One region of the Flavobacterium sp. RSP49 genome, then DNA from elsewhere that is predicted to be linked to it. Evidence: riboswitches for the same ligand, from Rfam matches in the RefSeq annotation. Region 1 holds a riboswitch; each other region holds the start of a gene.
The links. A riboswitch is a leader RNA that binds a small molecule or an ion and turns the genes downstream of it on or off. The one in region 1 is predicted to bind S-adenosylmethionine.
Positions count from the first base shown of each region.

Region 2: it holds a riboswitch for S-adenosylmethionine, as region 1 does, so the genes downstream of both, EKM02_RS05860 (homocysteine S-methyltransferase family protein) here and EKM02_RS00670 (Na+/H+ antiporter NhaC family protein) in region 1, are expected to answer to the same signal.
Region 3: it holds a riboswitch for S-adenosylmethionine, as region 1 does, so the genes downstream of both, EKM02_RS05780 (alpha/beta fold hydrolase) here and EKM02_RS00670 (Na+/H+ antiporter NhaC family protein) in region 1, are expected to answer to the same signal.

Region 1 covers NZ_RYDN01000001.1:150,430-153,592, forward strand. The annotation lists gene sucD (succinate--CoA ligase subunit alpha) at 1-423, shown strand, start outside; gene EKM02_RS00665 (hypothetical protein) at 639-1,061, shown strand; SAM-I-IV-variant riboswitch at 1,188-1,284, shown strand; gene EKM02_RS00670 (Na+/H+ antiporter NhaC family protein) at 1,339-2,661, shown strand; gene fabG (3-oxoacyl-[acyl-carrier-protein] reductase) at 2,843-3,163, shown strand, end outside.
Region 2 covers NZ_RYDN01000007.1:81,244-84,406, forward strand. The annotation lists gene EKM02_RS05855 (NAD(P)/FAD-dependent oxidoreductase) at 1-673, shown strand, start outside; SAM riboswitch class I at 766-885, shown strand; gene EKM02_RS05860 (homocysteine S-methyltransferase family protein) at 1,151-2,152, shown strand; gene metH (methionine synthase) at 2,485-3,163, shown strand, end outside.
Region 3 covers NZ_RYDN01000007.1:64,729-67,891, forward strand. The annotation lists gene metK (methionine adenosyltransferase) at 1-569, opposite strand, end outside; gene EKM02_RS05775 (hypothetical protein) at 1,320-1,529, shown strand; SAM riboswitch class I at 1,762-1,869, shown strand; gene EKM02_RS05780 (alpha/beta fold hydrolase) at 1,948-2,910, shown strand; gene thrA (bifunctional aspartate kinase/homoserine dehydrogenase I) at 2,929-3,163, shown strand, end outside.

The DNA of each region.
Region 1 (3,163 bases):
GTTTCTAAATCGGGAACATTAACCTATGAAGCAGCAGATCAAGTAGTTAAACAAGGATTGGGAATTACTACTGCTATTGGTATTGGTGGAGACCCAATTATTGGAACTACAACAAAAGAAGCTGTTGAATTATTGATGAACGATCCTGAAACAGAATGTATTGTAATGATAGGTGAAATTGGCGGACAATTAGAAGCTGATGCAGCTCACTGGATCAAAGCTGATGGTAATCGTAAACCAGTTGTAGGATTCATTGCAGGAGTTACCGCTCCAGTGGGACGCACAATGGGACATGCAGGTGCAATCGTAGGTGGGTCTGACGATACTGCTGAAGCAAAGAAGCAAATCATGAGAGAATGTGGTATTCACGTAGTAGATTCTCCAGCTGAAATTGGTAAAAAAGTAAAAGAAGTTTTAGGTTAATCTAAACTCTAACTAAATATTATAAAAGCCTCGCATTTTGTGGGGCTTTTTTTATTATAAATTCAATTAAAGAAATATCTTTGCACTTTAGTAAATAAATCTGTTTTTCAGATGTAATCCTAATAAAAGTAAACATAAACGAATGGTTTCTAATGGACTTCGCGGTATTGCTGGGTATTTTTTTGCTGAAGCCAATTCAAATTAAAATAAAAAAAATGTATAAAGAGTTAAAAAAATTCAAAGTTACCAATCAGTTTTCATTCACTACAGAAGATAGTTTAGCCGAAGTTTGTAATGCTTCAGAAGGATCTGGAATATTTTTAGTATATGCCGTAGCAGAAGAGAAAGAGTTGATTATGGTGGGTTCTACCGGAACTGTCCAAAATAACGGAACTTTGAAAATCAAAAATGGAGGTCTAAAAGAAAAGATTGTTGAAGGACACCAATTTGCTAAAACAGGAAGAAAATATTCTTGGCCAGCGCAAATGAAAATTGAAGAGATCAGCACGCTAGAAGTGGTTTGGTATGAGACATTCAACGATAAAACTAAAGTGATTCCAACATTCATAGAAGGACAAGTTTTACAAAACTTCCTAGACGAAAATGGAAGATTGCCAAAATGGAATGTAGCTTTTTAATTATTTAAAGACTGTTTTTCAATATCTTACTTATAATTGCGTCACATTTTTATGTGGCGTTTTTTTTGTTTTATTATTTTTTAGAGTAAAATTCAAAATATTTCATAAATAATTAATTACTTTTGCACCCGTTATCACGAATCCTTCAATAGGATAGCAACCTGCAGCAACAAGCAAGGTGCTAAAACGATAAGCCAAATCCTTTGGAAAAAATGTTGTCTACATTCCCATTTTTAGCTTTGTTTTTCGTCGTAATTTTTAATTTTAAATTATTTTTATGACTTTATTTTCAAAAGACAAAGGAAATGCCTTTGCATTAATTCCTTTATTTGTTTTTATTTTTACTTTTTTGGGAGCGGGAATTATTCTAAATGATTTTTATGCTTTTCCATCGCCAATAGCTGTTTTAGTTGGTATCATTGCTGCTTTTTTATTATTTAAATCTTCTACTGAGGATAAAGTGGCTACATTAATTGCAGGGTGTGGTGAGAGTAAAATCATAACGATGTGCTTAATATATTTGCTGGCGGGAGCTTTTGCTGTGGTAAGTAAAGCCATGGGCGGGGTAGATGCTGTTGTGAATCTTGGAATAAATACCATTGACGTTGCTTATTTTCCATTAGGAATTTTCTTGATAGCTTCTTTTTTATCAACTGCTACAGGTACGTCAGTAGGTGCAATTGTAGCGATTGGCCCGATCGCGGTGGCATTAGCTGATAAAAGTGGAGCTTCATTACCGCTCATAGCTGGCGCTCTTTTAGGTGGTTCTATGCTAGGTGATAATCTTTCCATGATTTCTGACACTACAATTGCCGCTACACAATCATTAGGGTGTGATTTAAAAGACAAGTTCAAAATTAACTTGTTTATTGCCTTTCCGGCTGCGGTTTTGACTATTTTGGTTTTCTTTTATCTTGGTTTAAACTCGGATATTATTACCGTTGCCATTGCAAAAAATAATTTTTCCTGGATCGCGATTGTACCCTATATTTTAGTAATAGTATTGGCGGTTGTGGGTGTTAATGTTTTTTCAACATTGCTTATTGGTACTTTATTAGCTGGTATTATTGGATATTTTAGTGGTTTATTTACGCTCATGGAGTTCACTCAAAAAATATATGAGGGATTTACCAGCATGACAGATATTTTTTTATTGTCAATGCTTACGGGAGGTTTAGCTGCGATGGTAGATAAAGCGGGCGGAATAACATATTTATTAGTCCAAATAAAAAAAAGAATTAAAAACAAAAAATCAGCACAGGCCGGAATTGGCGCTATAGTTGGATTTGCTAATTTGGCTATCGCCAATAATACTGTTTCTATTGTAATTACGGGACCTATTGCCAAAGAAATTAATGATGAATACAATTTAAATCCAAAAAAAACAGCAGCAATTCTGGATATTTTTTCGTGTGTAATTCAGGGGATCTTACCTTATGGCGCTCAAATATTACTTATATTGAGTTATGCCAATGGTAGCTTAAATTTCTTTGATTTAATTAGTAATGCCTGGTATCATTTGTTTTTATTAATTTTCACATTAGTGGCTATTTACAGTTCGTTTTGGGACAAATGGACTAAGCGTTTCTTTAAAATTTAAGAGTTGAATTTGACTGTTATTGCTTTTGAATTTTTTTTAAAAAGGGAAATATTATATATTTGACCATTGTAAGATAGCCCTGATAGTAGTGGAAATCCTTTTATGTGAGCGATAGCGGTCATAAAAGATTGAAGCGGATAGCAGGAATAGCTCCAAATAAAATTTAAACTAATTTTTGAATATGAAATTACTAGAAGGAAAAGTTGCCATAATTACTGGTGCGAGTCGCGGAATTGGAAAAGGAATTGCGGAAATTTTTGCAAAACACGGTGCAAACGTTGCCTTTACGTATAGTTCATCTGTTGAATCAGCTTTGGCTTTGGAAAATGAATTGAACGCTTTAGGGATTAAAGCCAAAGGATATCAATCGAATGCAGCTGATTTTAATGAAGCACAAACTCTTGTAGATGCGGTTTTAGCTGAATTCGGAACAGTCGATATTCTGATAAACAATGCCGGAATTACTAAAGACAACCTATTGATGCGAATGTCTGAAGGTGAT
Region 2 (3,163 bases), on a different contig from region 1:
GATTGAAGACATCGAATTTTACGAAGATAAAGGAATCAAGTATTTCATTAAAAATCCGGAAAAATTCAGAGACAAAAGAGTAGTAATTGCAGGAGGTGGTGATTCCGCTTTAGATTGGAGTATTTTCTTGTCGAATATTGCTTCCGAAGTGACTTTAATTCACCGTAGAAATGAATTCAGAGGAGCCTTGGATTCGGTCGAAAAAGTGCAGGAGTTAAAAGATTCCGGAAAAATAAAAATGATAACGCCGGCAGAAGTAGTTGGTTTAAATGGAGCCGAACATTTAGAATCAATTGATATTGAAGAAAATGGAGCCCACAGAACCATTCCTACAGATTATTTTATTCCGCTTTTTGGATTAACTCCAAAGTTAGGTCCTATTGGAGACTGGGGATTAGACATTGAAAAAAATGCCATCAAAGTAAATAATGCTTTGGATTACCAAACGAATATTCCTGGAATTTTTGCCATTGGTGACGTAAACACTTATCCAGGAAAACTGAAATTGATTCTTTGTGGATTCCACGAAGCAACTATGATGTGTCAGGCAGCCTACCAAATAATCAATCCGGGTAAGAAATATGTGCTGAAATATACTACAGTTTCTGGTGTTGACGGATTTGACGGAACTCGTAAAGAAGCTCCAAAAGCCGTGGTTAAAGCCATCGTTTAACAACTTAATACAAACTAGTTAAAAAATATAGCGCTAATACTTGCAAGTATAGGCGCTATGTCTTTACTTTGCACTGTTCCTATATTTATTGAAAGTTATCACGAAAGGCGGAGGGAAAGACCCAATGAAACCTTAGCAACCCTTTATCTTTAAAGAAGGTGCTACATTCTACTTTATACAGAACCAGTTTCAGTATTTAAGATAGATAACACACGAATACTCACTCAGTATTTCTCAAACCTTTTCTTGACAACATATATTTTTAGCCTGCTGAATTAATTTCGGTATCAGGAGCGAACAATTGGCGTTTTTTTGCCAATACCGTTCCCGCTTTACGCTATATCTTTTTTTCTGAACGCCAGAAAAATAGGATATCGCTTCAATCGGGGCTAAAGAGTTCATATAGTGAACTTTTGTAATTAATAATCAAAAGTGTAAATCCCGAAATGGATCGTGATTTACAAGAAATAACAAGATATGTCAAGCATTCAAGAAGCCATTAAAAAAAACATACTCGTACTCGATGGAGCTATGGGAACCATGTTGCAACGCTACAATTTCTCTGAAGAAGACTTTCGAGGAGAGCGTTTCAAAGATTTTCCACATTCCTTAAAAGGGAACAATGATTTATTGTCACTTACGCAACCACAAGCGATTCGTGCGGTACACGCCGCCTATTTTGAAGCAGGAGCAGACATCGTTGAAACCAATACGTTCTCTGGAACCACCATCGGAATGGCAGATTACCATCTCGAAGATATTGTTTACGAACTCAACTACGAATCAGCACGAATTGCCCGTGAAGTAGCCGATGAATTTACAGCCAAAAATCCAGAGAAACCCCGTTTTGTAGCCGGTTCAATTGGACCAACAAACAGAACAGCGAGTATGTCACCAGATGTAAATGATCCAGGTTACAGAGCGGTAACTTTTGATGATTTGCGCATTGCTTACAAACAACAAGTAGAAGCACTGATAGACGGAGGAAGTGATTTACTGTTGGTGGAAACCATTTTCGACACTTTAAATGCCAAAGCGGCTCTTTTCGCTATTGAAGAAGTCAAAGACGAACGTAATATTGACATTCCAATCATGGTTTCCGGGACAATTACCGATGCATCAGGAAGAACACTTTCAGGTCAAACCGTGGAAGCTTTCTTAGTTTCGGTTTCACACATTCCGTTGTTGAGTGTAGGGTTCAATTGTGCCTTAGGAGCTGATTTATTAAAACCATATCTGCAGACCTTATCACAAAACACTTCTTTCAACGTGTCGGCACATCCTAATGCAGGATTACCCAATGCTTTTGGAGAGTACGATGAAACGCCAGAACAGATGCAGGCCTTTATCAAAGAATATTTAGACGATAATTTAGTAAATATCATAGGTGGATGTTGCGGAACAACGCCAGAACACATTAAGTTGATTGCTGATATTGCAAAGGAGTATAAACCTAGGGTTTCAACGGCGACAATGTAATTAAATTTCCTGCATGGTTTTTTTAAACTGTGTAGTGATGTTTGAAAATGGATTTTTTTAGTTGAACTAGATAGCGCGGATTTGTAATCCGTGCCCGCTCCGCAAAGTCTCCGACTTTGAGGAAGCGACAATCGGTTTTTAACCGATAAAACCAAGGTCAGAGACCTTGAAACACATCCTAAAAGTCGGGAGACTTCGCGGAGCAAGCAACATAAGAGTTCCGTAGGAACGACTCATTTTGTAGTCCCGAAGCTTCGGGAGAATTTATTCCGTTGAAAATAAAAGGCAACAACAACAAAATTTATTCCGTTGTTGAAAAAAATAAATAAAAAATGGCACAAGCAGAAACTAGAAGAAACCTTGTATTATCAGGATTAGAGCCTTTAATCATTACGCCCAACAGCGTATTTGTAAATATTGGTGAACGAACGAATGTTACCGGTTCTAGAAAGTTCCTTCGATTAATCAAGGAAGAAAAATACGAAGAAGCGCTCAGTATTGCCAAAGAGCAAGTGGAAGGTGGCGCGCAAATCATCGATATAAATATGGATGAAGGAATGCTTGATGGTGAATATGCCATGACGAAATTCCTGAATTTGATTGCTGCTGAACCGGATATTTCCAGAGTTCCAATCATGATTGATAGCTCGAAATGGGATATTATTGAGGCTGGACTAAAAGTGGTGCAAGGTAAGAGTGTGGTAAATTCGATTTCCTTGAAAGAAGGCGAAGAACAATTTATTCATCACGCTAAATTGATTAAGCGTTACGGTGCTGCGGCAATTATTATGGCTTTTGATGAAACTGGACAAGCAGATAATTACGAGCGTCGAATAGAAATATGCCAACGTTCGTATGATATATTAGTTACCAAAGTTGGTTTTCCTCCACAGGATATTATTTTCGATTTGAATATATTTCCAGTAGCGACAGGAATGGAAGAACACCGCTTGAATGCTTTGGATTTCTTTAGAGGAACAAAATGGGTTCGAGAAAATCTTCCTCATGCAC
Region 3 (3,163 bases), on a different contig from region 1:
TGTGTTGAGATTACAATAGCTTCAATTCGAGTTGGCTTGTTGTCATCACTGTATTCTAACGTCACTTGAGATTTAGCATCCGGACGCAAATAGGTGATTTCGTTATTTTCACGTCTTAAAACGGCCAATTCTTTTAATAATTTATGAGATAAATCTAGTGCCAAAGGCATGTAATTTTCTGTTTCATTTGTTGCGTAACCAAACATCATTCCTTGATCACCAGCACCTTGCTCTTCAGGATTTGCTCTATCAACACCTTGATTGATGTCAGCAGATTGTTCGTGTATAGCAGAAAGAATACCACAAGAATCCGCTTCAAACATGTAGGCGCTTTTGGTGTAACCAATTTTCTTGATTACATCGCGAGCGATTTGTTGCACATCTAAATAGGTATTTGATTTTACTTCACCTGCCAAGATTACTTGACCTGTAGTTACTAAAGTTTCGCAAGCTACTTTTGAGTCAGCATCAAATGCCAAAAAATTATCAATTAATGCGTCTGAAATTTGATCTGCAATTTTGTCTGGATGTCCTTCGCTTACAGATTCTGACGTAAATAAATAGGCCATAATTATTGTTATTTTTAAATTAAGCGAGAAAAAATAATTGCTAAAAAGGACTAAAGAAGAGTTTCTGCTTTAGCATTTTTTCTACTGAAAAACGTTCAGTACTCATAATGAATTTGTTTCATTATGAAGAGGTTGCAATCAGTTCAAATTTTTCCTCTTGTATTTGATTGCAAATGTATGAAACCATTTTGAATTGCAAATTAATCTTTTGTTTTTTTTGAGGATAAATATTTTTCGGGTTCTAAATTATTAAGAAAAAATAATATTTAAAATAGTTTCGCTATTATTTTCTTAAACTTATTTGGATATTTAAAAAATAATTTGCAATTTTGAAATTCTAATAAAGTAAAAATGAAATTTAATATTTGTAATATGTTTAAGGTCGCACAGGAAAATTCCTGAGGGTTGCTTATTGCATAATTTAAATCAAATTATATATCAAAAGCTTCCCGGATAACGGGAAGCTTTTTTTTTGAATAGTAATAAACAGAATAGATTTTTTAGTCACAAAAAGCCTCGATGAATAACCTAAAAAGCCAAAAAATAAATAACGCAACAGTCAATAACATGATTTGTGTCAATGCCATTATGTGTATTCGCGGCTGTTGATTCCAAAAGTAAGTGTATAACTTAAAACCCTTTTGGATATGGATCTAAAAGGGTTTTTTGTTTTTCTGATTTTTTTCAAATCTCACAACAATTCATACAAGGAGACCAAAAATGAATATTAACACCTAAAACCTAAAAATTATGAGCACAACAAAGTATTTTACAAAGACATTTCGGTTATTAAAAAGTATTAATTTCAGAAATAAAAAAGAAAAGGAAAACGATTCTAAGAATGAATTGATTCATCCTAGATTTGAGATCTCAAAGAACGATGTTTTGGCACAAAAAATAGTACCTAATTCATTGCTTTTCCTAATGTATTCCCAAGAGAATGAAGCGCTTTTTATTTAATAAATCCGAATTTATTTTCGGTTTTGAGATTTTCAAAGGATGTTTAAAAGTGTTGTTTTGACGAAGTAAGAAAACGGGATGAGTATCCTCATTACTTCGTCAGAATAACAATTGCGTGTGAATTGTTTTTTGGATTTATGGAGCCCAAACAAATAAGCGAATCCACATAAAAATTTGGTTGTTACAAAAAATAATGCTTAATTTGCACTCATAAGTTCACAATCGTATTGAAATGTTATAAAGAAAGGCAGAGGGATTAGACCCGATGAAGCCTTAGCAACCCTTCGATTTATCGAAGAAGGTGCTGCATTCTACCACGCTCATCGTGGAAAGATAACACTAAGAATTAGTCTAGATAACACCTGACTTTCTTTATAATATTTCCAAACACAGATCAAAAATCATAAAAGATTTGCCATTGGAAAATAAACCAACCTCTATTACATTTCAAAATTTCACCACTAAAAGTGGCGCTTTTTATGCCGACTTAAACGTAAGTTTTCAAGTTTTTGGGCCAGAATTGCATACGGCACCAATTGTTTTGGTCAACCATGCTTTAACCGGAAATTCACAAGTTGTGGGCGAAAACGGTTGGTGGAATGATTTAATTGGAGCACACAAAACCATAGATACTACAAAATATACAATACTCGCATTTAATGTTCCCGGAAATGGTTTTGATGGTTTTGAGATCGAAGATTATTTAGATTTTACTGCCAGAGACATTGCCAGGATTTTTATTGAAGGGATTCGGGTTCTGGATATTAAAAAACTATACGCCATTATTGGGGGTTCTGTAGGTGGCGGAATTGCTTGGGAGATGGTCGCTTTAGAACCAAAAATCGCACAACATTTAATTCCTATTGCAACGGATTGGAAATCGACAGACTGGCTAATTGCCAATTGCTTTTTGCAGGAACAAATTCTCAACAACTCTTCGAAACCTATTGAAGACGCTCGCACTCATGCTATGTTATGCTATAGAACTCCGGAATCATTTGCTGCAAAATTTCAGCGAACCACCAATGAAGAATTGGGGATTTTTAATGTAGAAAGCTGGTTGCTACATCACGGCGAAAAATTGCAGAAACGTTTTCAAATTTCGTCATATAAAATGATGAATCAACTGTTGAAAACAATCGATATCACCAGAGACCGCACATCATTCGAAGAGATAACTTCAAAAATTGAAGCCGAGATTCATATTATTGGAATCAATTCCGACCTGTTTTTTACGGCAAATGAAAATAAAGCAACGTACGAGGAATTAAAAAAATATAAAAAGAGGGTTACCTATCAGGAAATAGTTTCCATCCACGGACACGACGCTTTTTTGATAGAGTACAAACAATTACACAATTTGCTTCAGGATATATTCTAAGCCAAAAAACAGAACACAATGAAAATATTGAAATTTGGAGGAAAATCGTTATCGAATGGCGACGGAATAAATAAGGTGGTTGCAATTATTATTGATAAAGTAAATCAAGGCGAGGAAATTGCTATTGTGGTTTCGGCGCGAGGAAATGCTACGGATGAATTAGAAGAAATTTTAAGTATTGCCGCTAAAAACGGAGTTTATAAACCTCTTTTTGATGATTTCAAAAAATACCAACAAGACGAATATCAAGATG